Regions from separate parts of the Evansella sp. AB-rgal1 genome, predicted to be linked through region 3. Evidence: riboswitches for the same ligand, from Rfam matches in the RefSeq annotation. Region 3 holds a riboswitch; each other region holds the start of a gene.

Region 1 (10,423 bases), on a different contig from region 3:
GAATAGAATTTTGAATAAGCAGTTGAGGGCGGGAGGGTGGACAGCCGCCATTCGACAAATTGTTAGTAATTCTCTTCTAATTGTTAGTATCCACCGCATAAATGTTAGTATTCACTGAAAAATTGTTAGATACCACCCGTTTACCGCATCATTATCCATATATATGGAAGTTGGACAGTCGGGATTAGCAAGAAAGCCTGCATGAAACGGTTCAAACTGCATGATTAACCAGCCAATTAGAAGGGGGCACACCGTTCCGGTTGCTTCCCAATGCATAGTTTATGTCTTTGTGGTTATTTTAATTAATGTTGAGGAAAAAGTTACCCGAAAATAGGAGGAGTTTACATGTCTGAGCATCAAGGTAGAAAACCAAATTTCGAACCTACAAATCCAGATCGTAAAATACCAAATGAACAACAAAGAGGGAAAGCTAAATCGAACGCGCGTGGTAAAACACGGTAAGTACGAGCTGGGGTGGTGCTAGGCGTCACCCCACCCCCCTAAATTTGTCGAAAAGAAAGTTGTTGGTGATTGCTACTTCGATTATTTTAACCAAGGGAACCGTCCTCTTGGTTGCCCCTACCCCTTACAGATTCTGAAAATACGTGAAAATTTGTTTGTTCTCTTTACATAGACTATACATTCCCTTTACAGAAACTTTACTTAGAACGTCTATAATGAAATTGTCGAATAGTGAGTTATCTTGGGGGGACTAATTTGGAAATAAGGAAGAAAAATGTTTTATTAAAAGAGAAACAAGCGAGTGATAAGAGAAGTTTGTTCAGAGATTTGATGAAAAAAGTTAATTTAAGTACGAGGATGTTTATTATTTTTACCTCTCTTTTAGTTACATCTTTACTAATAGTTGGGTTTAGTTCTTATTTTAAAGCAAGAGATATGACAATCAATACGATGGAAAATCGTTTACTTAGTGAAGCTGAACTAATTGGTCATATTGCGGAAAACTTAAAATTTGTTTACGTTAGTGACAATGATTATTTTATGCAACAGCTTAATTTTAATGTTCAATTTCAGCAAAAAAAACTTGCTACTGAAGGAATTTCCGCAGATTTTTTTTACATAGAAAATAGTGAGTTAAAACCTTTTAATGTTAGTGAACAAGCAAATATTGATGTAAGCGACCAGCTGATTAAAAAAATAGTCGATATACAAAATGGAATATTTCATGAACGACTTAGTAGTGATAATTACACAATTGTTTTTCAACAAATGAGAGAAATTAATGGATTATTTGTCATGTTGATACCGAGTGACACTTATATGGAACCAGTTAACAATATGGCTTTATTTACTTTATCTGCAATAGTAATTAGTATCGTAGTGGTTATTATCGTAATTAGTATGTTTATGAGGACAATCACAAGGCCACTAACAGATTTACGCAGCACTATGCAGAAGGTAAGAGAAGGTAATTTACATCAATCACTATCGATTAATACAACATTGCCAGAGATTATTTCTTTACATAAAAGTTATAACGCGATGATTGGTCATCTGAGAAATGTGTTAGATGAGCTTAAAAGAACCGCTTTAAAATTAGAGGGAAATGGTAATGAATTGAGGATCTCCTCTGAGAATAGTCTTGCATCTAACAATGATTTAATTGATGCGATAGATATTGTTAAGCACGGGGCAGAACAAACTGCTAGTAACTCGGAAAGTTGTGTCATCATTTTAAAAGATATGGAAAATAACATGGGAAATATGACGACGAATATGGGGAAGGTATTTACTAGCTCCGATAAAATGACAGAGTCAGCCAAGTCTGGAGAGGAGAACATTACCGAGTTAATCTCAGTGATTAAAACATTCGAGGTAGGTTTTGACCATTTATCAAGTAACGTTAGGGAAGTGAAAAATTATTCCCTATCAATAAACAAGCTGGTTGGTTTAATTCAAGGCATAGCTGAGCAAACAAAACTGTTAGCTTTAAATGCAACTATTGAGGCTGCAAGAGCTGGCGATGCAGGTAGAGGGTTTGCAGTAGTTGCCCATGAAGTGCGTAAATTAGCAGAGCAATCATCTTCTGCAACGGATGAAATCACACAATCTATTGAAAAACTAGAAACAATCACTACAAACGCTAGTCAGGAATTTGATCAAATGCATGAACAAATACACGCAAATATAAGATTGGCAAACGATTCAAAGGTTTCCTTTGATGAGATGCTGCAAGATATATCGAAGGTAAGTAATCAATTAAAAGGAGTTCAATCTGAGTTGAATAGCGTTGTACAATCCTTGCCAATTTTAGAAAATGCATTAGGTAATCTATCTTCGGTTTCTCAAGAAACATCGGCAAGTACGGAAGAAATTCTTGCCTTAAGCGAAAACCAAGTAACCCAACTGAAAAACACAAATGACATTGGTATAAAGCTAAATGATTTATCTATTAGTCTTGCAAAAATGATGCAACGCTTTAAGTGATGAATGTTGCTACCTGTCACCACCAGAAGTTTGTTCGGTTTTATCGATCGTTTAGAAGGTTCACCTCTATAGTGAAAATTTTTGAGCAAGGAGTCCTGCGGGAAATTCCTTGCTCTTTTTTATCAAACTTCTATAGTTAAGTTCGGCTATTAATCCTTCTTTGACTAGTTCCACAGACCCGTGAAAAATCGATTTTGGCCATTTTAGAAGTTCGTGGTGATTCCCGAATTGTGGTAAATGGGTTAAGATGAGCTTCTCTACTTGGGCTTTCGTTGTTAAACGTTCTGCAAATTCTGGAGTAGAGTGTCCGCTTAGAGGGATCACTTTTGTATAGAGAGGCTTCACAGAGAAGGGTGCTGCTCCTTTCGTGAAAGGGATGAACTCGTCACGCCAATATGTATGGTTGATTGAGCCACAGGAACCGTCCCCCGGGTTGCAACATTTTACCCAAACGCAGTAGGTAAATTTATGAAAGTGCTTTTCTCTCTAGGGATAATGGACTATACTAAAAGAAACATTATAGTTTTGGCAAACTGTGTGAAAGCATAGGACGCAAAGCCACGGGTCTAAACACACAGCATGACAGCCGGGTTGCAATTATTAAACTGCTGTGAAGAAGGCAGTTTTTTTTGTGTGAAAAAGTTTTATATCAATTTTATCAAACTACTTGGTTGCATAACCAACTGATTTACAATATTTTCACTTTGATTTTCGGTGTTTCTCAAAGACAGAGTGGTTTTCTAAACATGGAATAGTGGATTATCCGAGCTACATAGAAGGTAGGTGAATGGAATGGAGTTTTTATTTTTTTGCATATTGTATTTGATTCCAGCAAGTGTATTTTTGTATATGGCGGGTATGATTTATAGTCGTAATCGTCATAGTGCTAGGCATATTACATGTAGCTTGTTGTATGTGTCCACTTCTATGTGGTTTATCGGTGTATTTGCTTCACTTGTAAATTATCCACTGTATTTTCACGAATTCAGTTTATACTGGGTGAATGGACCGATAACCATCGGAGCATTATTAGCGCTACATCTTTGGTTTCTCAATGGAGGCGTTTATAATAGAAAAAACGCAAAATACCTTAAACTTTTATTCCTTCCAGGAAGTATTTTGCTACTGACTTTTCCTATTGATTCATGGATGGTTAATGTAGAGGGGAGTACACTAGATACAACGTTTATTCCAGGACCAGGCATATATCTGTTATGGATAGTTAATTTTTCGTACTTAATCATTATCATATTTTTAACAATTATTGAAATGAATAAAGGGAATAACGCTGCTAAAATGTGGCTTAAAGGAATTTTGGCGTTTTTTTTCTGGACAAGCTTTATGTTAATTGTTTCCTTATTAATGGGAGATTCTAGTGATAATTACTTCCATTTTTTTATTCCACATGGTTCTATTTTCTGGGCAATCGCTGTCTTTTTTAGTATGTCAAAATTTGATTATTTATCGTCATATGAAAAAAGGTATCATATCTTGTTTCAAAAATCTCCTTCTGGAATTCTTATTATGGATGCACATGGCATGGTTCTTGAAGCCAGTCCACAAATCTCAAAATATCTTGGGGTGGAAAGTAAAAATGTTGTTCAATCGCCGATAATATCGTTTTTAACTGGATTAGACAAGGAAAAATTTGCTGCTAGATACAATAATGTTTTCGAAGAACAAATAAAAGTTGCAAACCTAGAACTATCTTTCGTCAACAAATTAAGAGAACGGAAAACGGTATTAATAGATTCCGATTTTATTTTAGTAGAAGGAAAAAAACTTGTATTTGTCATGTTAAAAGATATTACAGAAGCAAAAACAAGAGAAGAGAGAGTACAGTATTTGGCTTACCATGATATTCTGACTGACTTGCCAAATAGGGCTGATTTTGAAAGACAGATAACCGACCTTTTAAAGGGGGAAAATGAATTTAACCTTCTTTTACTAGACTTAAACAAATTAAAGAAGATAAACGATACGTTCGGTCATCAAACGGGAGATTATGCCATTCAACATTTTGCCTCTATTCTACAGAAAGCTATATCAGATAAACACCATGCGGCAAGATTAGGCGGGGATGAATTTGTACTATTGGTGGGTGTGGAGGAAACAGAAACGATTATCGAAGCCATTCAACAGCAGTTAGCAAAACCTCTGGAGCTTTCTTGTGAACATGAAATCTCTCTATCAGCAAGTATGGGTGTAAGTCACTATCCAACCGATGGCCAAACAATGGACCAATTATATAGCGTAGCCGATAAAAGGATGTATGTAGAGAAGCAGTGTAGGTAGGAAGCAGTGGGGACGGTTCTCGCTGCTTCCTTCGTTTTGCGAAACAAAAGAAGTGGCAAGGGAGTATATGGTGCGGTTCTTTGAGTTAGGCATAACCGAGATTTTTCCGATGAAAGGGTGAAAAGTAATGGAGATTTGGGATATATACGATAAGGATAGAAAACTTACAGGTAGAACGATGGTGCGTGGAGAATCCTTTGAAGCGGGAGACTTTCACCTTGTGGTTCATGTTTGTATTTTTAACAATAAGGGTGAAATGTTAATCCAACAACGGCAACCTTTTAAACAAGGATGGTCTAATATGTGGGATTTAACGGTAGGAGGTAGTGCCATTGCAGGAGATACAAGCCAGCAAGCGGCTGAGCGGGAAGTTTTGGAGGAGATAGGTTATATAATTAATCTTCATGGAGTAAGGCCGTCCTTTACTGTTAACTTCGAAGTTGGCTTCGATGATTATTATCTTGTTGTGGAAGATATTGATATTGGGGAACTAACCTTACAGCCGGAAGAAGTACAGCAAGTTAAGTGGGCTTCAAGGGATGAAATCATGAGGATGATAGACGAGGGGATATTCATTCCCTATCATAAGAGTCTGATAAATCTACTGTTCGACATGAGGAAGTATATGGGGCCACGTGTTCCTTAGGGTAGGAAGCAGCGGGGACGGTTCTCGCTGCTTCCTATTTGAAAAGGTAAGCAGAAAGCATAAAAATTAAAATTTTTGGACTTAGAAAATGGTCTAGCTCCAGGCGCCATTACATCGTGTCAAATAACCTGGACGATTAAAAGCAAAAAGCGATTTTAATCGTCCAGAGCATTTGGATTTCGGTGATGAGAGGGCGCTTTTTTTTATTTTCTGGGTTTTTGGGGTACAGGTGCATGTCACTACCAGAATAACAGCGTCGGTTAATGAGAGTGAAATGGCAAATAAAAGTGGTTTAAAAACCGTTTCGAGTGAAAGTTTATAAGTGCCACAACCCGAAATTTGTAGAACAGGAAGCAGTGGGAACCGTCCCCACTGCTTCCCCACTGCTTCCCACTGGTTTTAAAAAAAAGGGGTTGATATTCGTTATTTCTCATCGTATACTAGTAATTGATATTGATAATCAATATCAATTAAAACAAAACCACTAGATTAGTAGGAGGAATTATTTCATGATCAAAACTAGGATGAATTCATACAAGAAAGTTACCACCTTTTCTTTACTAGCGTTCTTTCTTGCATTTACTTTGTTTTTAACGGGGTGTGGGGAAAACGAATTAGATCAAAACGAGAATAATGGTGAGACTGAAAATACGGAAGAGTCAGGTACAGAAGAGCAAGAGCAAGAGCAAGAAACGGAACATGAAACTGCGGCAGATGGCGTGAGAGTAATTGAGCATGCTATGGGTACAACAGAAATTGAAGGCACGCCAGAGAGAATTGTTACCCTTTATCAAGGAGCGACGGATGTTATCGTTGCATTTGGTGTGACTCCTGTGGGTGTCGTAGAATCTTGGGTACAACAACCAGTTTATGATTACTTAAAGGGTGACCTCGAAGGTGTTAACATTGTTGGTCTAGAAACCCAGCCTAACCTAGAGGAGATTGCAGCACTTAACCCAGATCTAATCATTGCATCTAAACTGCGTCACGAGGAAGTGTACGAACAGCTTTCACAAATTGCACCTACAGTTACCCACGAGTCTGTGTTTGCTTTTAAAGAAACAGTAGAACTAATGGGTGAGGCAATGAATAAGCAAGAGGATGCTGCACAACTTCTTGCAGATTGGGATGCTAGAGTGGCGGACTTCCAAACAAAAGCAGCTGCTGAATTAGGAGAACAATGGCCAATTGAAGTTTCTATCTTAAACTTTAGAGCAGATCATGCACGTATTTATTTCACAGGATTTGCTGGTTCTATCTTGGCTGAGCTTGGTTTCGAACGCCCTGAGAATCAAAAAAGCGAAGAGTGGGGAGTAATGTTGTCTGACAAAGAAAGCATTCCTGAAATGAATGCAGACATCTTCTATATTTTTAACGAAGACGACGAAGCAGTCCAAGCTACTTTTGAGGAATGGACTAGTCATCCGTTATGGGGAAATCTTGATGCTGTACAGAACGATCAAGTATTTATAGTAGATGAAGTTACTTGGAACATGGCAGGTGGATACATCGCAGCGAACTTGATGCTAGACGATATTTCCGAACGACTTGGCTTAGAATAAATAACTTTTTTCAGCGAGGGCAGGAGGATATTCCTCTCAGCCCTTGCTTGTTTTGGTGAAAAAAATATTGTATTACAAAGTAACAGGTGAGGATACCTCACTAAAGTGGATTAATATAAACTTTTACAGCGATCTTGTCAGAATAAATACTGCGCTAGAAAGGGGAAAACAATGAAGTCAATTTTTTCCCGTATTCCCAAATTTATTATATTTCTTCTATTCCTATTTCTTTTTATTATAGCTATTTTTTTAAGCGTTGCCTTGGGAAAAACAGCAATCCCTCTGTCTACGGTTGTGGATGCTTTTTTAAACTATGATGAAACGGTCACAGAACATGTCATTATTATGACATCTCGAGTATCAAGAACAGTTATTGCAATAGTTATAGGGGCAAGTTTGGCCATTTCAGGAGCACTGATGCAAGCACTTACAAGAAATCCCCTTGCTTCGCCAGATATATTTGGCATCAATGCAGGAGCTTTATTTTTCATTGTATTTGCGGCAACCTTCCTATCGGTCTCATCGTTAGTGGAATACATGTGGATCGGTTTTTTAGGGGCGGCAGTTTCAGGTGCACTTGTTTATTTTCTAGGATCCCTTGGAAGAGATGGTCTTTCTCCCATCCGAATAGTACTGGCTGGTGCTGCAATTACTGCTTTGTTTGTTTCGTTTACACAAGGCATCTTAGTCCTCAGTGAACAAAATCTGCAAAGTGTTCTGTTCTGGCTTGCGGGTTCCGTTGCTGGGAGGTCTATGGATATGCTGCTGCCGATTTTACCATTTATGCTAACGGCGGGAATTGTTGCACTTCTTATGGGGCAAGCCACGAATATTATGATGTCTGGGGAGGACGTTGCCAAAAGTTTAGGTCAGCGGACAATTCTTATAAAAGTAACGATTGGGGTTATCGTGGTTTTCCTAGCTGGAGGATCTGTTGCTATTGGCGGGGCGATAGGGTTTATCGGTTTGATAGTTCCCCATATTGTGAAAGGAATTATTGGTATCGATTATCGTTGGGTGATTCCCATGTCGGCTATTACAGGGGCAACGATATTACTTTTTGCAGATGTTGCAGCAAGGCTTGTGATCATGCCGCAGGAAATGCCTATCGGAGTTATGACTGCGATGCTGGGCACGCCATTCTTTATTTATATTGCAAGGAAAGGAGTGGGAAGAAGTGAGTAAATTTGTTATAAGAAATAAAAGCGGCTCCATCTCCTTTCAAATCCACAAAAAAACCGTTGCCACGATTTTGGCACTGTTCTCATTTGCTGTTATTTTGTTTCTTCTTTCTTTATCAGTGGGAAGTTCGTGGATATCACCTGTCAAGGTAGTACAACAGATGGTAGGTATCACGAATGAATATGCCTTTGTTATTGAGTCACTAAGATTACCACGGGTAGCCCTTTCTTTTCTTGTGGGCGCTGCCTTAGGGGTAGCTGGGTTGATTTTGCAAGGAATTGTTCGCAATCCCTTGGCATCACCTGATATTTTAGGAATAACTGGTGGTGCTTCTGTAGGGGCAATTATTTTTCTTATGAGCTTTGCTGGAACAGTAAGTATTAAATGGCTTCCACTTGCGGCAATCATGGGAGCAGCCATCGTTTCCGTAATTATTTATTTGCTATCATGGAAAAATGGTGTAACACCGATTCGACTTGTTTTAATTGGTATTGGTGTCGCTGCAGCTATGAGTGCAATGACGACAATGATGATTGTATTAAGTGATGTTACTTCTGCCCAAAGAGCCTACCTTTGGCTTACAGGTAGTATTTATGGGGCCAATTGGGGAGATGTATATGGTTTGCTCCCTTGGGTAGTGGTTCTTATCCCCATTACAATGCTTTTTGCAAGGACGGTGAATGTAAAAGGATTAGGGGATGACGTAGCTACTGGACTTGGGGCAAGGGTACAGCTTTACCGTTTTTTACTTCTGTTTATTAGCGTTGCCTTAGCAGGTTCCGCAGTATCCTTTGCTGGTGGGATCGGTTTTGTTGGGTTAATAGCTCCTCATATCGCTAGGAAACTCATTGGGTTATCCTTTGCAGCGTTAGTACCAACAGCTGCGCTAATTGGCGGTGTCATTGTTGCTGTTGCTGATGTGGTTGGTAGAACCGCCTTCTTACCACTGGATATTCCTGCTGGAGTTTTCACGGCGGGAATTGGTGCACCATTTTTTATTTATTTATTATATAAAAATAGAAATCTATAATCTATACATCGGAGGGGGAATACAAATGGCAGATGAATCGACCTTCTTTGCGTCACTTAGTCAGGAAGAACTGGATTATTTAACGGAGAATTTTAGATTAACCACTAATCAATTTGCAGAAAAACAGTATTCATTTCTCCCTCAAAGTTTAGTAGACGTGGCCACTTGCGCAAACTATTTAGAGGAATTAACTCATCTTCTCCAATCTCCTTCTATGAAAGTTACTGCATCTCAGTTTTCGAAGCGATATGCTTTTTTAGCGATTGCCCCTAGCCTTTACGCAATGTCTATGTATAATAAAGGGTTACATTTGGATGTTGAAAACTGCTATGTAGAATCTAATCAAAAGGACGATCTATGGCTGCCGAGAATGGGGTTGAACAATATGCAGGTATCAGTACCAGAAGATGGGAATAGAAACGCTTGGCGTGATGAGGTCATCCACTCTATTTTTGCAAATAACATAGCGAAAGTGTGGAAGAACATAGCTACGGTGGCCAACGTTTCTCTGTCAGTTTTATGGGAAAACACTGGCGTATATGTTTATTGGCTATACGAAGAGAAAATGGGTACTCTTGGGGAAATGGATGGAAGTCAATGTTCTATAATCCAGGGCGATTTAGAATATCTTGTTCGTGAAGCATCTTCCATGTTGTTTGGAGAACCCTATAATCCTTTGCAGAAGTTTTATTCTCCAAGATGCAAGGAAACTTCTTCAGGTAAGATGGTGCGAGAAAGGAAAACCTGTTGTTATTATTATCAAATGACCTCTACACCAGCTTATTGTCATTCGTGTCCAATTCAGTTTCGGAAAAAGAAGTAATTGCCATTTTTCTAAGATGAACCTAATTTTTATGAGTTGGTAACTGCTTACTTTACAGTTTATCCAAATTCAATTTTATAATTGAAAAACGTTTTCAATTATATTGACAATGGTTCTCAATTAAAATAGACTTAGTTTACTAAGTGATTTTACTACTTATAAACTTAAAAACTATAATAATCAAACAATAGATATGATGTTAATTCAGCTTAGAGTAAACGAAAGGGAGTGTAGGGAAATGTATGGAATAGAAACGAATACCCTTACCCTTGGTTATGGGGAATCTGTTATCATTGATAATTTGGATTTGAAAATACCAAAGGGGGAAATTACCGTTTTTATTGGTGGAAACGGATGCGGGAAGTCAACATTGCTCCGATCCTTAGCTCGATTGTTGAAGCCAAAAAGTGGCTCTATACTCCTTGACGGCTCTCTTG
Region 2 (10,423 bases), on a different contig from region 3:
GTAATATCGGTTGGTGTACTATTTCATTTTCTTCGGTATTCGAAGGAAGCAGGAGAACCGTCCCCGGTGCTTCCTGGTATAATTAAGTTTGAATAGAGTAGGGAATTAGTTACAATATAGAGAGCAGAAATAGTAGGGAGGTAGATTAGAATGGATTTTGAAACAGTGATGCTGGAGCTTGAAGCTCTCGGTAAGGAACGAACGAAAAAAACTTACATATCCAATGGTGCGAAGGAACCACTCTTTGGAGTGGCAACAGGAGCTATGAAACCGATAGCTAAAGAAATTAAAATAAATCAACCTTTAGCAGAAGAGCTTTATGCCACAGGAAACTATGATGCAATGTATTTTGCAGGGATTATTGCCGATCCAAAAGCAATGTCAGTGGCGGACTTTGAGCGATGGATAGATGGGGCATATTTTTATATGTTGTCTGATTATGTGGTAGCAGTTACATTGGCGGAAGCAGATATTGCACAAGAGGTTGCTGATAAATGGATAGCTAGTGGAGACGAGTTAAGAATGTCAGCGGGCTGGAGTTGTTACTGCTGGCTTTTAGGGAATCGCAAAGACCACGAGTTTTCAGAAAGCAAGATTTCCGATATGCTTGATATTGTGAAAAATACCATTCATAATGCGCCAGAGCGGACGAAATCTGCGATGAATACTTTTTTGTTATCTGTGGGAACTTCCTATATTCCACAACATGAAAAAGCACTGGGAACTGCAAAAGAAGTAGGTATTGTGGAAATGAAAAGAGACAATAAAAAAAGCAGTTTCCTACACGCCTACGAAACGATTCAAAAGGAATTGGATAGAGGAAGACTTGGTTTTAAACGCAGATATGTAAGGTGTTAATTTATCAGTGGAAGGCATATATTGCGGGAAAATATATGCCGAAAGTTATACAAAAAGGGTGATATGCATGGATAAAAAGCAAATAGAAGAAGCCATTGTAGAACTAAAAGATGAATATATACAGTTACAAAATAACTTAGAAAAGCTTGAATCTATCAAAGGAAACCTCGCGCCATTAGAAAAACGACTAAATGAAATAGAAGATGAAATGAAAGTTCTTCATGAAAAACGGAAAGAACTCTGAGAATACTTTATAGAAAAAGCCTCCCCAATTAGTAAAGATATTACATAATGGAGGAGGCCAACCATATTTTCTTTTCAATACCTGACATAGCAATACATTATTATACTTTAAATTTCTTAACTTCCTCATTTAAAGCTTCAGCCATCTTGACTAATTCATTTGAACTTGCTGTTATCTCCTCGACTGTGGCTGTTTGTTCTTCTGCTCCTGCAGCAACCTCTTGAGAAGAAGCCGCTGTTTCTTGTATAATACTAGAAATCTCTTGAGTTGATGAAAGGACATTCTGGATGTTAGAGAAAAGGAGATCAAAAATATCTTTTGTAGTTTTGGCATCTAATTCTGTATCTTCCGCCTGTTTTACAATCGCTTCTAGAGATTCTCCTCCTTTTCCAATTAGAGCTACTTGCAAATCAACAGCATGCAAATTATCATTCATTAATTCCACGGTCGTAGAGGTTTCTTCTTGAATATTTTTAATTAAACTAGTGATCTGTCCAGCGGAATTACTTGACTGTTCAGCTAGCTTACGGACTTCATCAGCTACAACAGCAAATCCTTTTCCTTGCTCGCCTGCACGAGCTGCTTCGATTGCTGCATTAAGTGCAAGTAAATTTGTTTGTGCAGCTATATCAGTAATAATCGTAATAATGCCACTAATTTCACGGGAGTGTTTTCCCAGTGTATTTACTGATTTCGAAGCTGATTCTACTGTTCGTTTCATTTCATCCGATTGCTTAATTGCGTCATTAATAGCTTGTTCCCCTTGTTTAGCAATTGTTGTTGAGGTTTCAGCATTTGCTAATGTTTGTGTAACCTTTCTATTTCCTTCATCAACATGTTTCATAGATTCTTCTACAAGAGAGAGTGTATTAAGTGCTAAATCATTTTGCTTCTGTGCCCCATCAGAAATCTCTTGAATCGATGATGCAATTTGATTAGAGGATTGCGCAATCTCTTCAGCACTAGCATTTAATTGCTCAGAAGATGCCGCAGAATGCTCCGCACTTTGCATCACATTTTTAACAATATCTCTTACATTCTCAATAAATTTATTTGTTGCGCCTGCAAGCTGTCCGATTTCATCATTGCTTGTTATATTAATCTTTTGTGTTAAGTCCCCACCATTAGATGCTAAAATATCTAATTCATTGCGAACATAATTTATTTCTTTGCTCATCTTAGTCGATATCCAAAGGGATAATAATAAACTGATAATGATTATCCCAACAGCAGTAGCAATTACATAGTTTCGTAGTTGAGTTAGCGTACTGAATGCTTCTTCCACATCCACTTCTATGACTAAACCTAACACATCATCGCCTATGAGAACAGTACCAACTGCTCCAATTACATCATTACCTAGATAGTCAGGATAAATCCCTGTAAACTCAAAGTTCATCTCTTGATTATTAATCGGATCTCTTAGCATCTCTACTGCTTTTGTATTAATAGTTACGTTTAATGCACTATCTTCTGAATAATCACCAAGTCTTGTATCAGTATATAATAATCCGTCAGCACCAATTAAGTAAGCATCCCCACTTTGTCCTATACGGTGGATCTCATTATGTACCAATGTAGAAATGGCATCCTGGTCTAATAAAATATTAAACGTACCTATAAAGTTTCCAGATTTACCATTAGCGTATACTGGAGTGGATAACACTTTTACATTGGAATAATAAACATCAGAATAAAACAATTCTGTCCAATACTGATTTCCATTGGATGCTGCTAGAAAATAGTCTCGGTTTGATATATCTGAACCTTCAATACCACTTTCAACGGTGGCATAGGTGATTTCTCCAAATTCGTTGGTTAAATAAATATTAGTAAAGTCGTATACACCTAATGCAGTTGATAGAATTTCATGTAGGTTGTCATATTCGTCAATCCATTCTGTACTACCTCGTTCATAACTATGAAATCTTTCAATATCATCATGTAAGGAAATTGAAAATACTTCTCCGTCACCCGCCCGTTCAGAAAAATAATTGTTTATCTTTGATTTTGTTAACTCTAGAAACACTTTATTTCCATTTATAACCTCATTCGTGATGTTTTCCTTTGCTCCACTATAAAAGAATGCACTAATAGCTATTAATGGGAGAAAAGAAACAAAAAAGACTAGTACTAAAATCTTGCTTTTCATTTTTAAATTCTTCCAACTCAACATACTTTCGCCTTCCTATCCATAAATTCTTTTGTTTTGATACAAGTAAATGATCTTAAAGTCGCACCTTAAATAAACTAGAAATGTATGATCACTCTATTGAATATATTACAAAAATAATTATATTACAAAAAATAAGCTTAATGATTACGTATTAAGCAATAGAATATTGTTGATTCATAATTTTCTAATGATTTTTTAAAATTAGAATAATCGCGACTATTCACACAAAGTTATATTCCGATAATGAAATTTGTTGCTGGAAGATTTGATATGTTGTTTAGGGCAATTAGGTTACCTTTGTGCAGTTTCTCGTTTTTTTCTTAAACGAGGCTGGGACATAACGAAAGTGTAACATTGAAAAGACGAACGATAGGTAACCTTAGCGGAGGAAATATCCGAAGACTCCGACGGGATCTAAAGGCAAGGGTGAGACCCCATGAGTGCTTAAGCGCTTGGCGGTTCACAAGCCGCCCGCAGAAAGCGAAGTATATTTCTGTAGCGAATAGTACATCAAGAATCATTTCGTTCGGATTTCTCTTTGCTGAAAACACTTTTGTCTCAGCCTCGTTTAAGTTTTTTTTAAGATAACAATTAATTACTTAATCAATGTATTGCTGAAGGTGAGGTCGGTTCCTCGATAACTATGAAAGCTGTGCTGCAGACAAATGGATTCAGATTGTTCTTCACTTGAGGTTAAATAACCTATCGGTTCTCTGAATACAACAATAAACGAATCGTTCCACTTGGTGGGAAGGTAATATTCCAACGTATGTAGAATGTATAACGGATACTATATATAGGGGGAAACAGTATGAGTTCGATAACTAATAAACTAGGTGGAGTTTTCATTCCTGTAAGTAATATTAAAAGCGCCCGTGATTGGTATTGTGACCTTTTAGGATTATCTACTGAGGGAGACATTTATTTTGACCACATATATGTCCTACCTTTAGAGGGACCTAACATCGTACTAGATAGTAAAATTTACGCACCAGAAAACATATATAAAGTTCCTGCATTTCAGTTCTATACAGATAATATCAATCGTGCTTATGAATATATGAAACAAAAAAATGTACAATTAACAACAAGTATTGAGAATGGTCATTGGTTCAATTTTAAGGATCCAGATGGAAATGTTTTGATGATGTGTGAATAACTAAGTACAGAGATTAACACTCGTGTAGTGTAGGAATATCGCTCCATCTGGAAGGTTTTCTATTTATAGGATGAAACCGATTTGACTGTTTCTCCAAAGTAGAACCCTTCTGTGAAATAATAAAGTTAAAAAGGTAGGGGGAACTATGGCCAGTAATATTGATTTTCGGGATAAGATTTTATGAGAATTAAAAGAAAAAGTTGTAGGTACCTGCACTCGAGTACAGCGAAAGCATAATCGTACTCGGAGGTAGGTACCTTTTTTATACTTTTAAGAAAATTTAACTTAACTAAGCGCCGCCTAAAGTATAAGGGAAACTAAGGCTTCGCCATTAAGGACTTGGAGATAAGGCATTTTTTTCTAATATTTCGTTATACGAAGGAAGCAGGGGAACCGTCCCCAATGCTTCCTTTTTGGCTTGACAAATTCCTGAAAGGTTATATGCTTATATATATAACTATATGTGTATAGAGGTGGTGATGTCGTTGGTTCATCCGTTTCATGACAAGAAGCCGATCTTCATGCAAATTAAGGAATGGATTGAGGATCAGATTGTAAAGGGTCAGTTAAAGGAGCATGATCAAATTCCTTCAACGACACAGATGGTTCAATTTTATAAGGTGAATCATATTACGGTTTCAAAAGGAATTAATTTGTTGGTAGATGAGGAGATTATTTATAAGAAGCGGGGTGTTGGGATGTTCGTTGCAGAGGGTGCGAGAGAAATGCTAGTGGAGAGCCGAAAGTATGTGTTTGAGGATGAGTTTGTTGTGCCGATGATTCAGGAGGCGGAGAAACTTGGTTTGTCGGAGCGAGAAATTACGGACATTATCAAACGGTTGAAAGGAGAGCGGTTATCATGAGACTGAATGTTGAGGCGAAAAATGTAGGGGTGAAGTTGAAAGATACCGATGTGTTGAAGGATATTTCGTTTACACTTGAGCATGGGAAAACGTACGGACTACTAGGACGAAACGGAGCAGGGAAAACGAGTTTGTTGTCGTTGTTAGCATCCTATCGGGATCCGTCATCTGGAGAGCTTTTAATCGGTGGGGAGGATCCGTTTGAAAATAGGATGGTGATGCCACATGTAGGTTTTGTCTATGATACCGATTATAGTGACGAAGATGAAAAGGTAAAGGGTTATTTGGAGTTTGCGGAGAGGTATCGTCCTTTCTTTGATCGGGAATATGCGGAAGAGTTGGCGAGGCGTTTTAAGGTTCCTTTGGATAAGGCGATATCGACACTTTCTAGTGGGAAGCAGTCGGCGTTGAACTCGATATTGGGGTTGGCAAGTAGGACACCAGTGACGATTTTGGATGAGGTATATTTAGCGATGGATGCCCCGACACGGGAGTTGTTTTACCAGGAAGTGATTGAGGAGCAGGCACGACATCCAAGGACGATGATTCTATCAACCCATTTGGTATCGGAGATGGAGTATTTGTTTGATCATGTTTTGTTGCTTCACGATGGTCAGTTGCTAATTGATGAACAGTATGACGCGTTTATTAGTCGTGGTGCATCGGTTATTGGGGCGTCTACGTCCGTCGATTCGTTTGTAGCAAGTATGGGAACTGGGGTTAAGAAATTGAAAACTCAGCAGCTTGGAGATACAAAATCAGTGATGGTATACGGCGAATTAAGCGATGAAACTCAGTTGGAAGCGGCGAAACTCGGTTTAGATGTGGGGCCAGTTTCTCTTCAGGAATTGTTTATACACTTAACAGGCGAGGAGGATAAGGTATGAGTGGTATAAGTGGTGTGAATCGTGGGTCTGGTCGGGAAGTAGGTTTTCTTAAGGACGCCTCTACTGCGGTTAAGGTATCTAGTGATTTGTTTTTTACGCAAATGAAGTGGGCTATATGGTTCGTCGGGATTGTCTTTGTGGTCTCTCTCGTTATTCCTAGGTTTGTGACGGATGTGGATCATATTCATTTCCTTGCGTTTATTTTTCAGCCAACGAAAATATTCATGTTGGTAATTGGAATCTTGTCGTGCTTTGCATTTCTAGGTTATTACGTTGGGAATGGGATTACGAGAAAGGATTATTTTATAGGAACGGTTGTTGGAGCTGGTGGGGTAGTGATTGGTATAATGGCGATAGCTAGTGTCTTACAAGGTGTCCTCCTTCTTGTTGGAATGGTTACGACCTACGTGCCGAATACGAGTCATGGTGATGTTTTAGGTACGGAATCAGTTTGGTTGGTGCCGTTTGTAGGATATAGTTTATCAGGGCTTGCGTACTTTGTGGCCGGCTGGCTTATTAGTATCGGATTTTATCGGTATGGTGGTATTGGCGGAGCAATTTCGATTATTTCTGCGATAATATATGTTGGTCTGACGGATATGGGTTGGGAAAGGGGCAGTTCATTGCAATTCTTTGGATTTATTCAGATTCCTCTACCTGATCTATCGCTTCCTTTTGCGATGGTTACAACAGTTGTGCTGCTGGTGGTAGGTCTGTGGGTCATTCGTAGATTAACGAAACGAGTCCCCATAAAGATTGAATGATTGGAACACAGGGGGGAACCGTGAATCTATCAAAGGACCTCGCTCCATTAGAAAAACGACTAAATGAATAGAAGATGAATTAAAAGTCCTTCATGAAAAAAGTAGAGTGTTGTGAGAAAGCATCGTAGAAAAAGGTGGCTGTCACCTAAAGCATTTATGCATTAGGCGCCAGTCACCTTTTTTAGGAATCAATTCCATAAAAATACAACCTCTAGATAATAATGTGATATTATATAGTGAACTATACAATATTTGGTAGGGTGGTAGTAATTGAAAATAAAAAGAGACATATGCTTTTACTATGTTGCCTAGTACCCATTGTTTTCTTGCTCCACCGAAGGGAGAGTTCTTTGTCCAGAATTACTTGGTGAATCAGAAGGACGTTATTCTGTTAATATAGTTCATACTATATTAACGATTCTAGAGGAAACACTTTAATGACCGCCGGAAGCAAGAGAACCGTCCCCACTGCTTCCTTTTTTTTGTCATCATTGTTAGTCTACCTTTCCCTCACCATCGAGGTCTGGGAGAAACTAATAGATAAATCAGGAACATGCTGAGATTACATAGTGATAAGGTCGCATCTATTAATATGGTATTTGGCTGGGGAGGGATCATCATAAATTCAACTAATCTTATTAAACTTTTGACAATTGTAGATAATTTCCGAGGAAATATTCTACCTTTCATTGGGTTAAATTTAATCATTAATTACATATATCAACTCGATCGAAAAAGTGGAAAGGATAAAACGTTCAGAGTAAGTAAAACAATAGTAACTATTCTTAGTATTTTTGCTATAGCATGCTTTTTGATTAATTAGTATTGGTGTTCCATACAACAGGAATGAAGTGAATGGCCCCAGTGGATAAAAAAGTATGGTGCTGTAGACAAGTGTTGCCTTTAACCGCTCCTTTGAGGAGTACCAATAGGTATGTTCCCTTATTTCGTTCCTTTAAGGAAACTTGAGAACCCACTCCTTTTTTGAATAATCATGAAGAAAGTGTAACTAAAGAAGGGGGGATTGATGATATAGTAGTATTATAATGTAAGATTCTAATTTTAGGAGATGAAACTGAGATGAAGTTTACTAGATTTAGCAATGGTTCAAGTGTTCTTCAAGGTGTTATTGAAATTGAAAATAATGTTATCAAAGAGATATCAGGTGATATGTTTGAAGCGTGGGAATTTACAGGTGAAACATACTCGTTACAAGAGGTTAAGCAACTATCACCACTAGTGCCAAATAAAATTATTGGTATCGGAGCAAATTATGTATCTAAAGTAGAAGAAATACCAGCGACACTACCTGAAATCCCAGTTTTTTTCTTTAAACCTACATCTTCCGTAATCGGTCCTGAAGATGAAATTGTGATCCCTCATTCTATTGACGAGGTTAAATTCGAATCTGAGCTGGCTGTTGTCATTGGAAAAGATACAAAGAATGTTGCCGAAGAAGATGTTTTAGACTATGTATTTGGATATACCGTGGGGAATGATGTTACAGCACCTCAATTTTTCCGTGAAGACGGACACTGGATAATAGGGAAGTCATTTGATACGTTTACTCCATTAGGCCCTGTTATAGAAACAGAGTTAGATCCATTTAACGTAAGAGTGGAAGCAAGATTAAATAATGTGGAAAAGCAAAACAGTGCAACGGAGTTAATGATTGTTCCCATTCGAAAGATGATATCGTATCTTTCTAGTGTAATGACGTTAAAAAAGGGAGATGTCATTTTAACGGGGAGTCCTCTAGGGGCTGAATTTGTCTCTGCTGGTAATACGATAGAATGTGAAATAAAAGAGGTTGGAACGCTTCGTAATACATTTATTTCAGAAAAGAAAAAGACTCAGTAAAAATTACAGTGAATTAAAGTGTTAATTTGTAACCTAAATATTTTGAAAAGGGAGCTAATATTAAATAGCTTCCTTTTTTGTATTACTTCGCTAACCGAAGGAAGCAGTAGGAACCGTCCCCACTGCTTCCGGAAATAATCATTTTTTTACAGTTACATAGGTAAAAAGTTCTATTTAAATTCTTGTAGTTATAGTAAAATATTAATATAACTAGGAATTAGATAAATATGCACGAAACTGGCAAACCTGATGAAAATCAGGGGCGCAAAATCACAGGCCTAAGGGTAAAACTATGGTGGCTGGATCGCCGAACGCATCATGCTATGGGTGAGAAGCGGCTATTTATTGAAAGCGGCTTCTTTTTTTGTTTGGGTTTGGCTTCACTCGCTGCACATTCAATAGGGCAATAACTGGCTTAAAAGATATCTTGACTACACTTATTGCTACGAGGGTTTTGATAAAACTCACATATTCTAATAAAGACCATCTGTAGCAACATTCAACTAAGATTAACCGTTGCCATTACAAAAATAGAGGGCACGATGGGAGGAGAAATTTAAATGATGCGTGTAATAGAAAATAGAATTTTTATCCTTGTATTATTCATCTTTTTTATAATCATCGTATCTGGGTGTAGGGACGATTTCGAGGAATATACTCCTGTAACTGTGGAAATGGAGAGTGGGTCAGAGGAGGGGGAGAATAAAAGCTTCAAAATACTTCATGTGATGAGTTATCATACTCCTTGGGAATGGACGGAAACACAATACCAAGGATTTCAGGATGCTCTGGAAGGAATAGATATCGAGTACAAAGTTTTTGAAATGGATACGAAAAACTTTAGTACAGAAGAACAAAAGAAGCAAAAGGGAGAGGAAGCAATAGCACTAATAGAATCTTGGCAACCAGATTTATTATTTACTGGTGATGATGACGCACAAGAATATGTGGCTAGGCATTATACCAATACTAATCTACCGATTGTTTTTACAGCTGTAAACGAAGATCCGGCAGTTTATGGATATGATAATGCTTCAAACGTAACTGGTGTATTAGAGCGAGAACATTTTCTTGAGAATCTGCGACTGATGAAGGAAATCGTACCAGATGTTGAGAAAATCGCTGTTATTTTTGACGAGGATCCAATGTGGGGCCCTGTTAGAAAGAGAATGGATAGTGCTATTGAAAATATAGAAGATATATCATTTGTATCTTGGGATTATATAAATTCTTTTGAAACGTATAAAGAGAGAATCATAGAACTGCAATCAGAGGTGGATGCGATTGCATTGTTAGGAATATTTACATTTGAGGATAGTAATGGTCAAAATGTTCATTATCGAGACGTGTTAGAATGGACAGCAGAAAATAGCAAGTTACCAGACTTTAGTTTTTGGAAGGATAGGGTAACGTATGGTACGTTATCTGTTGTTAGTGTTTCAGGTTATGAGCAAGGAAAAGAAGCTGGTTTATTAGCTAGGCAAATACTGGAGGATGGAAAAAGACCCGATAGTCTACCTATTCGTACTTCTATGAAAGGAGAACCATTAATTAGCTTAGCTCGTGCAGAGGATTTAGGTATTCAAATTAAAAGTAAGACATTATTAAGTTC
Region 3 (10,423 bases):
AAGAATTAGAGTCTTTAAGCACACATGATGAAGGTGTTTCTGGACTTGTTCCCTTCGCTTTGGCTGAACAAGCTAACGGATGGGAGTTTAGTTATCATTTAGAGAATATGATTACGCTTGAGAAACATTTCGGTGAAGGATTGACGAAGGAGAAAATCGTCACCTCTTTCTTACCTATTTTGAAGCTTATAACAAACTTTCAAGAGAATGAGGTTGACTTAAATAAGCTTGTTTTACACGAGCGATATATTTATCTAGACCAATATAATCAACCGTATTTTATTTATGTACCATTTCAACCAAGTGACTTGGAAACCACCACACTGTTGCAGTTTTTCCGAAAGATACTTTCGAAATTTCCCTTTGAAGAAACGGATGACCTTGTCTTTTTCGTCAAGTTACATAATTATTTGATTCAGTCAGATACAAGTGATATATCTGCTTTAAAAGAAAAATTAATGGAAATGGGTGGTATAGAGGAAGCCACTGGGAGTATTTCTCCGGTATTGGATATGGGGGGGAATGCACACTTTTATAGTCCTACTAATAACTCCATAGATGCCTATTCCTCTAGGATACAAGATAAGAAGGAAGGCAAAACGAGTACTCCTTCAGACCTCCTTTCGGCTCATAACGAGAGTGTTCAATCTACCTCCTTCTTTTTACAGAGAAGTGATGGAGAAGATGGGCCAGAGGATACAAAAGGAACTACTGTTCTTGGTACATTGGAAATGGAGGAGGTAGAAGGAACGACGACACTGGACGATGTTGCTTACAAACCTCATCTTCTGCTCCTCTCTACCAATGAAAAAATTATACTTACAAAAAGCACGTTTACGATTGGAAGAGACTCAAACAATACGGATTACACGCTCTCCAGTAAAGTGATAGGACGAGTGCATGCAAAAATCCTTTCTTCAGATGGTGTTTATTTTATTAAGGATAACAATTCCCGTAATGGCACATATGTCAATGGAGTAAGGCTTCAGCCAATGGAAAGAATGAAAGTGAAGCATGAAGATAAGATAAAGATGGCAAATGAAGAATTTGAGTTTCGAATATTTTGAATATGGTGTGGGAGTAGCAAGCGCTCGTGACTTGAAAGTGTACACACTAAGGAATAATAATGCTACAGTTGTTTTGTTACTTTAGATGAAGAAAAGGAGAGCAGGGGTGCAAATTGACCTTGTTCTCTTTTTTTCTACTGTCTTTCCATCATTCTCTGTTTATAAACATCTGTCTTATCTATTATCATCCAAGCATATAAATTGATATTTCTTTTTGTCGAATGTATATTTAGATCCAGGACAAAATACCTATTTTGAAAAAGGCATACTTACTCGAAAGGTAAGGACGCAAAGCCACGGATCTAAGGCGTATTTAGTTATCAAGGAATGACTACTGATAACTAGTGTAAGCTACGATGGCCGGGTTGCAAAAAAAGCGAGGATACCCATCCACCTTTTTTTGAGGTGGGTTTTTTATACTTTTGAAATAAGGAAGTTTACTAAAGGGAGAAAGTCTACGAAAACGACAAGCTATCATGTTTTAGTACGCATATAGCTAGATGTTCGTTGTAAACCGCTTTTCTATCTAAGTTGTTAGGAAAAAAATGAAGTAGCCCCCACAAGAAACGCAACAAAAGTGATTAAATCACTATAAAAGGAGAAAAGAACAAATGAAGAAGATATCAATAAGAAATAGTTTATTTACGAAAATAACATTCATCACATTACTATGTATCGTAGTTCCTATGCTGGTTAATTTGTTTTATACTACCCATCAATCTTCTGAGGCATTAGAAGAAGAGGTCATAAACTCACTATCACATGTTACCAATGAGAAGAATAGTCAAGTTGACCTTGTTTTTGCTTCACAATTCGCATTGGCTGATTCCGTTGTTGAGGATCTTTATGTTCGTAACTTTTTTATCAATCTAGAAGACACAAATGAAGTGGATCAAAGCGAGCTTACTAGAATAAGAAATAGATTAGAAGAGAAAATGACTAATGCAGATGGATTATATGAAAATGTATTCTATTCTTTTGATGGAAGCGCCTTTGTTGATGGTGTAGGTGGAGCATCCGTAGGACACGTTTTTGATCGGGAGAATGAGGCTTATTATTATGAGCAGCTAGAGAATCCAGGAGTTGCTGCAAGTGATTATATGTATTCTCCCATAACTGGAAGGCCAGTAATTGCTGTTTCCGATTCTATTCTTAATAATGCAGGGGAAGTAATCTCTGTTTACGTCATTGCATTGGATGTGAATAAATTAACAGAGCAGTTAGTAACAGGAAATGACGATGATTCTATACACACAATGATTATAGATCCAAGTGGATTAACTATTGCCTCTAAGGAAGAGGAATTTACTCTGAATCTTAACTTTAGTGAGGAAGAGAATCTACTACCTTTTTTTGAAAAAATGGGAGAAGAAAGTATAGGCAATGGATTCATTATGTTAAATGGCGTAGAGAATATTGTAGCCTTTGAGAAAAATGAAGATTTTGGTTTTTACGTCATAACCTATATGCCGGTAGAGCAATATACTTCTAGTATAAAGGAATTAGCTAATGGAATTCTTCTAGTCATTGTTGCAAGTTTAGTAATCACTAGTATTGCTGTTGTGCTATTTGTAAGATCCTTTGTTAAGCCTATCAAGCTTCTCTCTACAGCTGCAAAAAATATTGCAGGTGGTGATTTAACAACAACGGATATCAAAGTTACGAATAAGGATGAGGTTGGAGAACTAGCTAGCTCGTTTCAGATTATGGTTGCAAACCTTAGAAACATGGTAGAACAAATACAAGTAACTTCGGAAAAAGTGGCATCTTCTGCAGAGGAATTTTCTGCTACATCGGAACAGTCAGCGGAAATTAGTAAGCAAGTTGCGGCAGCAATACAAACGGTTGCGCTTGGAGCAGAAACGCAGGCGCAAAATGCCTCTACAAGCTCAGGGATGGTTCAAGAAGTAACGACAGGTGTAACGCTTATCTCACAAAGTGCCCAAAATGTTACAGATGCTGCATCAGATACAACAGATAAAGCAAATTCAGGTGCGTTACATATCAAATCATCTATTTCTGAAATTGAAGCAATGAATCAAGCAATTCAAGATGTTGCCGTAAAAATGGAGAATTTAGGAGAACGAACACAAGAAATTGGACAAATTGTTGGAGTAATCACCCAAATTGCGGACCAAACCAACTTATTAGCACTCAATGCTGCCATTGAAGCTGCAAGAGCGGGAGAACATGGAAGAGGCTTCGCTGTTGTTGCGGATGAGGTAAGGAAACTGGCAGAGCAGTCCAAACAATCTTCTCAACAGATTTCCAACCTCATTAAAAGCATTCAAGTGGAAACAGCAGAAACAGTAACTTCCATGATTGCAACTTCTGAAACATCAGCAGAAGGTATTGAAGCTATAAGGTCAGTAGAGCAAACATTTACAGATATACGTGGTTCTGTTCGAAATGTGACAAAACAACTAGAAGAAGTATCTTCTGCTACAGAGCAAATGAGAGCATCTATGGAACACATAACAACGAACATGAATGAAATTAATAACATTTCTACAGATACCGCTTCTAAAACACAAGAAGTGTCAGCTTCTGTGCAAGAGCAGCTAGCATCAACGAATGAGATTGCAAGCTCATCTATTGAAATGGCAAAGCTTGCAGAAGAATTACAAGAGCTGGTAGAGAACTTTAAACTAAATCGGTAATGGATGATCTCAAAATATTGATAATAGAAAACAATAGATAAGTTTAGTAGCGAACAGATATGCTCTGTTCGCTATTATTATAGGAAAAATCTATTCATTGCATTTACATATAGAGTGATAAGCGTTATTATTATTTTATTATGGTAAAGCACTAATATAATGAAGTGTGAAGTGTAGTTCCAAAAATAGTATAGACTCCTAAGTTTTTCTATCGATCACATAAGTAATAGAGAGCTTTGCAAAGAGGTAATCAAGTTATATCTTCTGAGCGAAGTTTTTTCTTATTGTTGAGTAACTAGGAAAGGAATAAGAGTAGTTTGTAGATGATAGGTTCCTAGTTTTAATAAAATAAGAGAACAATGGCTTCATTCGCTTGATACATGATAGGAGAGGCGATTCATGAGTTAGTGCTTAGCGCATTTGGTCCTTGATTCTAGGAGTAAACTATATGGTTTTTTATAACAGAAGGGAGTAATCGTATGAAGAAAATTGCTATTCTTGGTAGTAGTGGTGGGAACTTATACAATTTAGGAGGGAAGTCCCCTGAGAAGCTACTTCATGAGATTTTTGCACAAAGCGATGTAGCTGAAATAAGTATTTCTAAGATTCAATTCATCGCTGCAGCTGAGTCCATGGATGGGGCAAAGGATTCAACAAAAGCATCCATATACAGTATCGATGAAAACGGTGGGCTCGTTCGTAGTTATAGTGGAATACTATCTGATGTAAATGAAGAAGCAAGTAAATTAGACAAGGAAATTGCTAGTAAAATTAGAGAAGGGGAAGTAGACGGACTTGTTACGATGAGTATTGATCCAGAGGGTTCTAATAAGGAAGCTATTATTGCAGCAATCGAGAAGAACATTCCGATCGTTGGTACAGGTGGAACTTCCATGGCTCTTATTTCTGCAAAGGGTGCAAATGTCATATCCACATCGGGAACAACTGGAACGACTAATAGAACGAGGGCAATTACATATATCTCCTCTCTTTGTAAGCATTGGGGAATAAAATATAAACCTATTATTGGAAGCTCGTCGGTGGCAAAGTCAGAAGGAACGGTGAACGTATTTAGGAATATTAATATTCGTGGGATCATGGTGTCCGCATTGCCAGGTTTTATCGCAATGGCAATTATCCTGGCCTTAAGTAAAATACCAGGTTTATCTGGGTTAGATGACGTCTTTCAGGTTATGATACAAGCATTACCTGTGGTAGTAGCCGTAATTGCGGCAAAACAGGTGTCTGAGTTAGAGGAAGTATCCATCGTAGCGGGTGTGATTGCAGGGGTATTGTCCGTAAATGGCGGAATTATCGGTGGTATTCTCGGTGGGATAGGTGCAGGTATTTTTGTACAACTATTGTTTCATAAGTGTGTGCAATGGCGATTCCCGGCAACTACCGTTAATATTGTCGCTGGTGGTTTAGCTGGATTATTCTCTGGAGTAATTGTTTACTTTCTTATTGCACCTATTGCACTGCAAGCGGGAGACTTAGTTAAATTGGCGATCGAATCTACAATTGCTTTTAGTCCTATTTTAGCAGGTTTAATTGCTGGATTATTGATCTGGCCAGCTATCTTAGCGGGCGTGTATCATGCTGCGATTCTACCTATTGTTTTACTAGAAATGGAGAGAACAGGTGTTAGTTTCTTAGGTGCTGTTGATATGGTAGGTCTTGTCATGGTTTCTGCGGGTATCACATTGGCAAACATTGTAGGACCTAGGGATAAGGGAGAAGCAACGGCGGCAGCCCCTGGATTTGCGATCAATATGGGCTTCGGAACGTTTGTTGAAGCAGCGTATCCATTTATGTTTTCTAACAAAGTTGTCTTTGGTGGAGCTATTTTATCAGCTGGCGTTGGAGGAGCGCTCGTGGGAATGTTAGATGTCCGTGGTACAGCCTATGTACCGACTTTCTTTTCTCCTCTTTTATCGAATAATACAACTGGCATGATCATTGCGATGTTAGCAGCGCTTATTCTGTCTTTCACTATTACATTCGTCGCTAATAAAGCAGCGAAAAAAGCCAATGCGAAAAATACCGGACCAGCTGTTTTAAGTAAACAAGATGCCGAACAAATGTAATACTAGAAACATAATAAAAAGAAGATACAGCTATCATCAATTGAAAGTAAATAAAAGAACCATTCTTGCTACTTACCTAGTGAGAATGGTTCTTGGTTTATTAAATAGTATTTTTGATATTTTTACTATTTACCGCAAAAAAGGAAACAACTCTTCGTCATTGAAGTGTTGTTAAAGGTTCCGTTATTTTAATTCTCGATTTTTAAGCTACTTCCGATAATACTCCACAAGCTCTGGAAATTCTTTTATTTCTTGTTTCCCTTTTTCACTAAGCAGATACACGCCTCTTCTTACACGAATGAACCAGCCGTAGTAATTTTTACTTAGAATTGATTGTGTTTTGTTTCCTGTGCCCATTTGTAACAAAGCCTTCGGTGTTAATTCGCCATGTTGTTCTAAGTAACATGCAATCTGGACGCAATTTTCTCGATAAGCAGTCATAATCTGTTTTCTACTGGAGCCACCAATATTATAATCTGCACTTCGTCCGTTTATTTCTTTAATCATAGCTTGTCTGAGGTATTTGGCTTTCCCCATGCTAATTGGCCGGTGAAAGGGAGTTGGTTCCAAAATTATTTCGACTCTTTTTCGCTTTTCCGAAAAGGAAACGAGGATGAGACCTAACTCTAATCTCTTAAGTAGGTGACAAATGTTTCTCCATTTTTTAGCGCGTGGGTTATGTTTCTTCGGTTTCGGAATAGCAATATACACATGTTCAGACAGCCGTTGCCTTTTTGTAGCTTGTATGAGAAGGTCAACAGTTAGGTTTAATTTTAATTCAACAATAAGTAAAAGGTCATCTTTCATCGCTGCGATATCGCAGTCTTTGACCTCTCCGTGAACTTCATATCCTTTACGTTTAAAATACTTTTGGATAGGTTCATATAAGTCTGACTCTTTTAATTTCTCCTTCAAAGCTAGCACCATCCAGTTAAAAATACTAGATTCATTTTACCATAGGGAATGGTCTGGTGCTTCCTTCTAGTAGATTATATGAAATAATTCCTTAGATTTTTCATTATTCCAAGGAGATATAATAGTAGAAGAGGATTAGTAGTGGGGGGAATGGTCAACTTATTAAGTACCAGATTGCTCCCTTGTCTGGTCTGTATTAGGTGTAGGCACTTTTTTCAGCTTTTGGAAGCAGCGAGAACCGTCCCCGATGCTTCAAATACGAAATTGTATAAATTAAGAAAATAATGTTAAAATGACTATAGTCTAATAATGACTGTGGTCATTATTAAAAATTGGAGTGTGTATAAAATGTTACGAGATAAGCGGAAAAAGGAACTTAAACAAAAAATTTTTTTAACGTCTATTGAGCTCTTTAAGGAGTATGGGTATGACAACGTAACAGTGGATAAAATTGTTTCCGCTTGTGGAATTGCTAAGGGAACGTTTTTTACTTATTTTTCAAAGAAAGAGCATGTGTTACTACACTTAGGTAACTCTCAGATTGAATTAGTAAAGGATATAATTCAAAAGCACCAGGAGACACATCTGGAAAAAAGGCTACAACTCATTTTTAATGACTTACTCACAGTGTATGTAGAACATGGAGATTTACTAAAACGAACATTATCTGAAACCATTCGCTCTGCTTTAAAGGAAGAATCAACAAATATAGTAAGGTTTAAAGAAGTTCTTACAGAAATAATTGAAGAATCAATGAACAATGGAAACTTTGAAAGTCGTTTTGATCCTCAACATATTGCTTCAGTTCTAGTTGGAAATTATTTTAACACACTTGTTATGTGGTCAATTGCAGAATCAGAAGAAGATCTGAAACATATTTTTCAACTACAATTTGAAATCATATGGAAAGGAATTTCAAACAATCGTTAATCAGATAAAAATAAGGAGGGTGAGATTATGTTGCCATTTTTCGTTTACTCTTCAGTAGCAATGCTAACATTGATTAGTTTTATTCATTTTTATTGGATATTTGGAGGAAGATGGGGGATCAATGCTGCAGTACCCGAAAAAGTGGGTGGTCGTTATTTGTTTGCTCCTAGGATCATCGAGACTCTTATTGTTGCGCTAGGGTTATTATTCGTTGGATATATGTTACTAGTGCAATTCAATGCCATTCCTTTCTTTCAACCGAATGTATGGACGAAAACAATTTGTATACTATTTACCATTGTCTTCTTTTTAAGAGCAATTGGTGACTTTAAATATCTCGGTTTTTTTAAGAGAATAAAACATACTACATTCGCTAAGTATGATACTAAATACTATTGTCCTCTATGCCTTTATTTCGGAACTTCCTTTTTGCTTGTGTGGTTATAGTTTTTATCCACATAGATCAGTTAAGACAAAGCGTGAAGTTGGTAGTCCTGATTAGTGGGTCAGAGATTATGGATTAGCGAGAGCTAGTTTGTTTGAAAAATCGACTAGGCACCAGTATATTGTACTACCCCAGTGCGGTATTTGCTTTAATGTGGGGAGGGAGATACTTTATTTAGCTTTTGGAAGCACCGAGAACCGTCCCCAGTGCTTCCTTAAATAGTGAATGGATTGACCTTTCTATTGATGAACATCATGTTAGAAAAGAGGTTCTTTACCATTTAAGAAGAGAAAACCACATTACCCGTAGAATAAGTCGTTATTTAGGTGAGAAAAGCATTGAGGAGAGAGAGTTAAATAATGTAATTAGAGAAACAACACATGAGGAACTAATGACGAGTATAGAAGAGACTTATGAAGAGCTATTGAAGGAGATTGAAAGGGAATATAGAGAGGGAGTAGATCAATAAAAGAGTTTTGGTCGTAGAAATGAATATGAATATCATCCATGATGAACAGGGAACATTATCGATTAAGTTTATGGAGATTTTTCCTTACTTCTTGCAGCGCTTGTCTTGTTCAAGGAACAGGTCAATGATCGTAATCTATAGCTCGATTATCTTAAAGATAGTTTTTTTCAATAGTTTATGTAAATGTTAACTAGACCATGGAAAACTTGTATTATAAAATATGATATGTATAGATATATAGGTTATAGGTATGGGAAGAATGGAACGTATGGTATTTGCTTACCTGTTATTACCCCTCTTACTATAATGAATATCTTGGGTGAATACAATATTGTATTTTTAAAGGAAAGGAGAAAATACTGTATCTTGTAAAAAAGGCGGATGCAGTTTGAAGTAAAGTGCAAGGTGTGCCTGCGCTTCTTCTAGGGTAGAGCGAATGGAAAAAATACTAATTATTGAGGATAATGTAGATGTAAGCAAATTGTTAGCAGAGACTTTAGAAAGTGAAGGGTATCAAGTGAGTACGGTACTTGATGGGATGGATGGTTTATATGAAGCACAATGTAATCAATACAATTTGATTTTATTGGATATCATGCTTCCATATAAAAGTGGTGAGGAAATCTTAAAAGAAATTCGATCTCAACATGACATTCCGATTATTATTATATCTGCAAAAAGTATGGTCACTACTAAGGTTGACTTATTGCGTTTAGGTGCGGATGATTATATAACTAAGCCATTTAACCTAGACGAAGTTGCAGCTCGTGTTATGACTAATCTGCGTCATTATAATAGCCAGAAAAAACGAAAAAATATATTGAAATATAGAGATTTGGAATTAGATTTGACGAAAAAACAATTGACTATATCCGGGGTGGAAATAGAGCTTACGGGCAAGGAATATTTTATTATGGAATTATTCTTGCGTAATCCTGAAAAGGTATATTCTAAAAGTAACATTTATGAATCTTTATGGAATCAAGATTACATTGGAGATGATAATGCGGTGAAAACGCATATCAGTAATTTGCGAAATAAATTAAAAACTATTAACTCAGAAGTAGACTATGTAGAAACAGTCTGGGGGTTAGGATATCGCTTGTATAAGGTTTAAGTGAAAAATTCTTAAACCTTTTTTTATTTCTTCACCTTTTCTTAACTTTTAGTGATTATAGTTAAATTCGAGGTGATGGTGAATGGCAGATTACATATTAAAAATAAAGGAATTAACAAAGACATATCGTCAGGTGGATGCATTACGCAACGTATCCATTACATTATACCCTGGAAAAATATACGGCCTCATTGGAAGTAATGGGGCGGGTAAAAGTACGTTAATGAGTGTCATTGCGGGCCTTACCTTTCCTACATCAGGTAGTATAGAGCTTTTTGGGAAAGATAATGCTCGAGCAATTCAAGCAGAACGTAAAAGAATAGGATGCATGATAGAGTCACCAAGTCTAAATATGAGTTTATCTGCTAAGGAGAACATTAGGTACCATAGAATTTTGCGGGGTATATCTAATGTAGAACTTGAGGATGAACTAATTGAGTTAGTTGGATTGGGAGATACAGGGAAGAAACAGGTGAAAGATTTTTCACTTGGAATGAAACAGAGATTAGGAATTGCTGTCTCATTGATTAACAATCCTGAGTTACTGATCTTAGATGAGCCAATTAACGGGCTTGATCCATTAGGTGTTAAGGAAATAAGAATATTACTTAAGAAGTTATGTGAAGAACAACATATAACTGTTCTTATTTCCAGTCATAATTTACCGGAGTTATATCAGGTAGCAACAGATTATATTATTATCCATGATGGTGAGATTAAACAAACCTTGACT

What was found. A riboswitch is a leader RNA that binds a small molecule or an ion and turns the genes downstream of it on or off. The one in region 3 is predicted to bind cyclic di-GMP.
Region 1: linked by a shared signal. The riboswitch ahead of ACERII_RS12480 (diguanylate cyclase domain-containing protein) and the one ahead of ACERII_RS21835 (methyl-accepting chemotaxis protein) in region 3 are both predicted to bind cyclic di-GMP.
Region 2: linked by a shared signal. The riboswitch ahead of ACERII_RS10290 (ABC transporter substrate-binding protein) and the one ahead of ACERII_RS21835 (methyl-accepting chemotaxis protein) in region 3 are both predicted to bind cyclic di-GMP.

What each region holds. Positions count from the first base shown of each region.
Region 1 covers NZ_JBGUAU010000013.1:24,565-34,987, forward strand. Annotated here, with positions in the region: gene ACERII_RS12475 (methyl-accepting chemotaxis protein) at 718-2,448, shown strand; cyclic di-GMP riboswitch class I at 2,966-3,047, shown strand; gene ACERII_RS12480 (diguanylate cyclase domain-containing protein) at 3,241-4,743, shown strand; gene ACERII_RS12485 (NUDIX hydrolase) at 4,871-5,389, shown strand; gene ACERII_RS12490 (ABC transporter substrate-binding protein) at 5,899-6,951, shown strand; gene ACERII_RS12495 (FecCD family ABC transporter permease) at 7,123-8,136, shown strand; gene ACERII_RS12500 (FecCD family ABC transporter permease) at 8,129-9,163, shown strand; gene ACERII_RS12505 (IucA/IucC family C-terminal-domain containing protein) at 9,189-9,986, shown strand; gene ACERII_RS12510 (ABC transporter ATP-binding protein) at 10,225-10,423, shown strand, end outside.
Region 2 covers NZ_JBGUAU010000010.1:65,582-76,004, reverse strand. Annotated here, with positions in the region: gene ACERII_RS10330 (DNA alkylation repair protein) at 151-858, shown strand; gene ACERII_RS10325 (SE1832 family protein) at 926-1,102, shown strand; gene ACERII_RS10320 (methyl-accepting chemotaxis protein) at 1,203-3,254, opposite strand; gene ACERII_RS10315 (VOC family protein) at 4,090-4,437, shown strand; gene ACERII_RS10310 (GntR family transcriptional regulator) at 4,917-5,300, shown strand; gene ACERII_RS10305 (ATP-binding cassette domain-containing protein) at 5,297-6,187, shown strand; gene ACERII_RS10300 (hypothetical protein) at 6,184-6,951, shown strand; gene ACERII_RS10295 (fumarylacetoacetate hydrolase family protein) at 8,032-8,811, shown strand; cyclic di-GMP riboswitch class I at 9,041-9,123, shown strand; gene ACERII_RS10290 (ABC transporter substrate-binding protein) at 9,372-10,423, shown strand, end outside.
Region 3 covers NZ_JBGUAU010000034.1:28,404-38,826, forward strand. Annotated here, with positions in the region: gene ACERII_RS21830 (DUF6382 and FHA domain-containing protein) at 1-1,067, shown strand, start outside; cyclic di-GMP riboswitch class I at 1,320-1,440, shown strand; gene ACERII_RS21835 (methyl-accepting chemotaxis protein) at 1,679-3,727, shown strand; gene ACERII_RS21840 (PTS sugar transporter) at 4,207-5,814, shown strand; gene ACERII_RS21845 (DUF2161 domain-containing phosphodiesterase) at 6,022-6,729, opposite strand; gene ACERII_RS21850 (TetR/AcrR family transcriptional regulator) at 7,078-7,659, shown strand; gene ACERII_RS21855 (DUF3995 domain-containing protein) at 7,687-8,106, shown strand; gene ACERII_RS21860 (hypothetical protein) at 8,286-8,573, shown strand; gene ACERII_RS21865 (response regulator transcription factor) at 9,010-9,690, shown strand; gene ACERII_RS21870 (ABC transporter ATP-binding protein) at 9,773-10,423, shown strand, end outside.